DNA from 2 places in the Streptomyces enissocaesilis genome. Region 1 is predicted to be linked to the other one. Evidence: predicted binding sites of a transcription regulator. Region 1 holds the regulator's gene; the other holds the start of a gene.
The links. Region 1 encodes HspR, which represses chaperone genes until heat shock. Its sites were predicted from a motif close to TTGAGNNNNNNNNNCTCAA; they were not measured.
Positions count from the first base shown of each region.

Region 2: a site for HspR is predicted at 1,019-1,037, ahead of lon (endopeptidase La). Genes of this name have one in related genera too.

Region 1 covers NZ_BAAAUD010000005.1:82,415-84,806, reverse strand. Annotated here, with positions in the region: gene dnaJ (molecular chaperone DnaJ) at 1-1,088, shown strand, start outside; gene ABD374_RS01210 (heat shock protein transcriptional repressor HspR) at 1,090-1,539, shown strand; gene ABD374_RS01205 (helix-turn-helix transcriptional regulator) at 1,643-2,392, opposite strand, start outside.
Region 2 covers NZ_BAAAUD010000014.1:255,184-257,575, reverse strand. Annotated here, with positions in the region: gene ABD374_RS08180 (nucleotidyltransferase) at 67-873, opposite strand; gene lon (endopeptidase La) at 1,060-2,392, shown strand, end outside.

The DNA.
Region 1 (2,392 bases):
GCGAGTTCCACCCGGACGCCAACAAGGGCGACGCCAAGGCGGAGGACCGCTTCAAGGAGATCTCCGAGGCGAACGACGTCCTCGGCGACTCCAAGCGGCGCAAGGAGTACGACGAAGCGCGTGCTCTGTTCGGGAACGGCGGCTTCAGGCCGGGCCCGGGCGCCGGGGGCGGCACCTTCAACTTCGACCTGGGCGACCTCTTCGGAGGCGCCCAGGGCGGGGCCCAGACCGGCGGTGCCGGCGGGTTCGGCGGCGGCCTCGGGGACGTGTTCGGGGGCCTGTTCAACCGGGGCGCCGGTCCGGGTGCGCGTACGGGTACGCAGCCGCGCCGCGGCCAGGACATCGAGTCCGAGGTGACGCTCAGCTTCACCGAGGCGGTCGACGGGGCCACGGTCCCGCTGCGGATGTCCAGCCAGGCGCCCTGCAAGGCGTGTTCCGGCACCGGCGACAAGAACGGCACGCCCCGCGTGTGCCCGACCTGCGTCGGTACGGGACAGGTGTCGCGCGGCGGCGGTGGCGGCTTCTCGCTCACCGACCCGTGCGTCGACTGCCGGGGCCGCGGGCTCATCGCCCAGGATCCCTGCGACGTGTGCAAGGGAAGCGGCCGCGCCAAGTCGTCGCGCACCATGCAGGTCCGCATCCCGGCGGGCGTCTCCGACGGCCAGCGGATCCGGCTCCGCGGCAAGGGCAGTCCCGGCGAACGGGGCGGCCCGGCCGGCGACCTGTACGTCGTGGTCCACGTGGACGCCCACCCGGTCTTCGGCCGCAAGGGCGACAACCTCACCGTCACCGTGCCCGTCACCTTCGTGGAGGCGGCGCTCGGCGGCGAGGTGAAGGTCCCGACGCTGGGCGGGCCGCCGGTCACCCTCAAGCTGCCGGCCGGTACGCCGGGCGGCCGCACGATGCGCGCCCGCGGCAAGGGCGCGGTGCGCAAGGACGGCACCCGCGGCGACCTGCTGGTCACCGTGGAGGTCGAAGTGCCCAGGAGCCTTGACGACAAGGCCCGCCAGGCACTGGAGTCCTACCGTGAGGCGACCGCGGGGGAGGACCCGCGGGCGGAGCTGTTCCAGGCCGCGAAGGGAGCATGAGATGGACCCGCGCCAGCGTCGCAATCCGTACCAGCTGACCGACGAGACGCCGGTGTACGTCATCTCGGTCGCGGCACAGCTCTCCGGTCTGCACCCGCAGACCCTGCGGCAGTACGACCGCCTCGGCCTGGTCTCCCCCGACCGCACGGCCGGGCGCGGCCGGCGCTACTCGGCCCGTGACATCCAGATGCTCCGCCAGGTGCAGCAGCTGTCGCAGGACGAGGGCATCAACCTGGCCGGCATCAAGCGCATCATCGAGCTGGAGAACCAGGTGATCGCGCTCCAGCAGCGCGTCGCCGAACTCTCGGCGGCGGTGGAGGGCGCGGCGAGCGCGCTGCAGCAGCGCGAGGCGCAGGTGCACGCGTCGTACCGGCGCGACCTGGTCCGGTACGAGGACGTGCGGCAGGCGAGCGCGCTGGTGGTCTGGCGGCCGAAGAGGCCGTCGGAGTAGCTCCGTCGGACACGCGAAGGCCCGGCACCCCGTGAGCGGGGGCCGGGCCTCTCGCTGTCGGCCGGGCCGGTTCAGCCGGCCTTGAGGGTGAGGGTGTGGGGAACTACCGCTCCGCCAGGTCGAATGGGGGCAGTTGCGAACGGGGCGCCTCGGCGATGCCGGACTGGACGAGCAGCGCCCCGAGGTGGGTCCGGCCCGAGGCGTTGAGCGCCTGAGCGAGTTTGGCGATGTGGGCGCGGCAGGTCCGTACGCTGATGCCCATCTTGCGGGCCACCACCTCGTCGGTGTTCCCCTCGACCAGGAGCCGCGCGATGCTGCGTTGCACGGCGGTGACGGGGGCGCTGGGGGACACCGGGGGCAGGTGCTCCGCGATGGGGGTGGCCTGGGCCCAGAGGACCTCGTAGACCTGGACGAGATAGGTGACGAGGGCGGGGTGCCGGATTTCGAGGGCGACGTCGCGCTGGCGGGTGGCGGGGATGAAGGCGACCGCGCGGTCGATGATGATCAGCCGCTCGACGGTCTGCTCCACGGTGCGCACCTGCAGCTGTTCGGGAGTGAAGTGCTTCAGGTAGTCCCTGAGGTGCGGGCTGTAACGCGCCGAGTGCTGGTAGATGTGACGGAGGTCGACGCCCCGCTCGCTGGCGGACAGGGCGTGCGCCAGTGCCTCTCGCAGGGCGTTGGGCGGCCGGGTGCTGCCCGGCTGCACCGTCAGCGTCTCCTCGGTGGCGGCGCCGATGGTGTCACCGATGACCGAGCCGATCAGCGGCTTTCCTTCGAGCACGGTGATGGCGAGATCGGGGTCCTCGCTCGCGAGGGCCGTCAGCGGGGCCAATGCGTCGGTCAGCTCGGCGGT
Region 2 (2,392 bases), on a different contig from region 1:
ATCGCTTCCGGGTGGAGGGGTCCCATGCGGGAAGGGATCGCCGGCGGCGGAGAGCGGGGGTGCCGCTCAGGGGCGCGGTGCCTTCTCGCCGTGCACGGCCGTGTACTCGGCGGCGAGCCAAGGGGCCAGGTCGTCGACGAGCACGCCGAGCACCGCCGGGTCGGCCGAAGGGGTACGGCCGGTGGCCGCGGCCAGGCGCATCTGCGCGGCGCGCCCGGGGTAGTGACGGCCGAAGAGTTCGGCGGACTCGTCGAGGTCGCTGGTCCAGCCGCCCCAGCGGGGCATGACCAGAGTGAACCCCGTACGGACGAGGCGGCGGGCGACGGCGCGGCCGAGAGTCCTGCGGGCGGCGTCCGTGGTGGCTTCGGCGGTCCGGGCGCGCCAGCGCGGGAGCGCGAGGGCGAGGTCGCCGTTCGTTTCGCGGGCGAGCAGGGCCGTGGGGCCGTAGCGGGGCAGCCGTTCGGCCAGGTCGGCGCCGAGCAGTGGGGTGCAGAGGCAGGAGACGAAGAAGCCGAGATCGTGACGTTCGAGATCGCTGAGCAGGGTGCTGGTGCTGAACAGCAGGGTGCCGACGCCGTCGAGCTGCGGGAACGCGCTGTCCAGCGCGGCCTCGACGGCCTCGGCGTCGGCGCGGTCGGCTCCGGTGGGCTCGTGGTGGAGGGCGAGGAGCAGGTCGAGGTCGGAGGCCCCGGGAACGGCGGTGCCGCGGGGGACGCTGCCGTAGAGGTAGGCGCTGTGCAGGCGCGCGCCGCCGAACGTCCCGGCGAGGTGGGCGTGGGCCGCGTCGACGGCGTCGGCGAACGCCGGCGGCACCCGGTCCAGCGCGCCTTCGCGTGCGATCGTCCCGTCGTGGTTCAGCCCCCGTGCGTCCATGAGGGAACTGTGCCCCGGGCCGCCGTGCGCCGCCGAGCGAATTTCCGGGACGGCGCCGCGGCTTCGCTCGTGCGCGCGGGCCGGCTCCGCACGTTGATCGCTCACAGCGAACACGCATCCGGGAACATTCGGAAGCTCACAAGCATTGAGTCGGCATAGCTCAAGTTCACTGCCGAAGGGGAGATCATGGCATCGACGTCCAACCCGCTCACCCTGCCCGTGCTGCCGCTCGACGACGAGGTCGTGCTGCCGGGAATGGTGGTGCCCCTGGACCTTTCGCACGCCGACGTACGCGCCGCGGTGGAGGCCGCACAGGCCGCCGCCCGTTCCAGTGGCAACAAGCCGCAGGTCCTTCTCGTTCCGCGGATCGACGGCACGTACGCCGCGATCGGCGTCCTGGGCACCGTCGAGCAGGTCGGCCGGCTCTCCGACGGCGATCCCGGCGCCCTGATCCGCGGCCGCGAGCGCGTCCGGATCGGAGCGGGGACGACAGGACCCGGCGCGGCGCTCTGGGTCGAGGGCGCGAGCGTCGAGGAGACCCTGCCCGACCCGCTCCCCGGAGCGGTCACCGAACTGGTCAAGGAGTACAAGGCGCTCGCCACCAGCTGGCTGAAGAAGCGCGCCGCCTGGCAGGTCGTGGACCGCGTCCAGCAGATCGAGGACGTCTCCGCCCTCGCCGACAACTCCGGCTACTCGCCGTTCCTCACCACCGCCCAGAAGGTCGAACTGCTGGAGACCGCCGACCCGGTGGCCCGGCTGAAGCTCGCCGTGAAGTGGCTGGGCGAGCACCTGGCGGAGCAGGACGTCGCCGAGTCCATCGCCAAGGACGTGCAGGAGGGCGTGGACAAGCAGCAGCGCGAGTTCCTGCTGCGCCGCCAGCTCGACGCCGTGCGCAAGGAGCTGCGCGAGATCAACGGCAAGGACGGTGAGGACGAGTCCGACGACTACCGGGCCCGAGTCGAGGCCGCCGACCTGCCCGAGAAGGTGCGCGAGGCCGCCCTCAAGGAGGTCGACAAGCTGGAACGGTCCTCCGACCAGTCCCCGGAGGGGTCGTGGATCCGGACGTGGCTCGACACCGTCCTCGAACTCCCCTGGACCGAGCGGACCGAGGACCAGTACGACATCCAGGGCGCCAAGGCGGTCCTGGACGCCGAGCACGCCGGCCTGGACGACGTGAAGGAGCGCATCACCGAGTACCTGGCGGTCCGCAAGCGCCGGGCCGAGCGCGGCCTGGGCGTGGTCGGCGGCCGTCGTGGCGGCGCGGTGCTGGCCCTCGTCGGCCCGCCCGGCGTCGGCAAGACGTCGCTCGGCGAGTCCGTCGCCCACGCCATGGGCCGGAAGTTCGTACGGGTCGCGCTCGGCGGCGTACGCGACGAGGCGGAGATCCGCGGACACCGCCGTACGTACGTGGGGGCCCTTCCCGGGCGGATCGTGCGCGCGATCAAGGAGGCCGGGTCGATGAACCCCGTCGTCCTCCTCGACGAGATCGACAAGGTCGGCTCCGACTTCCGCGGCGATC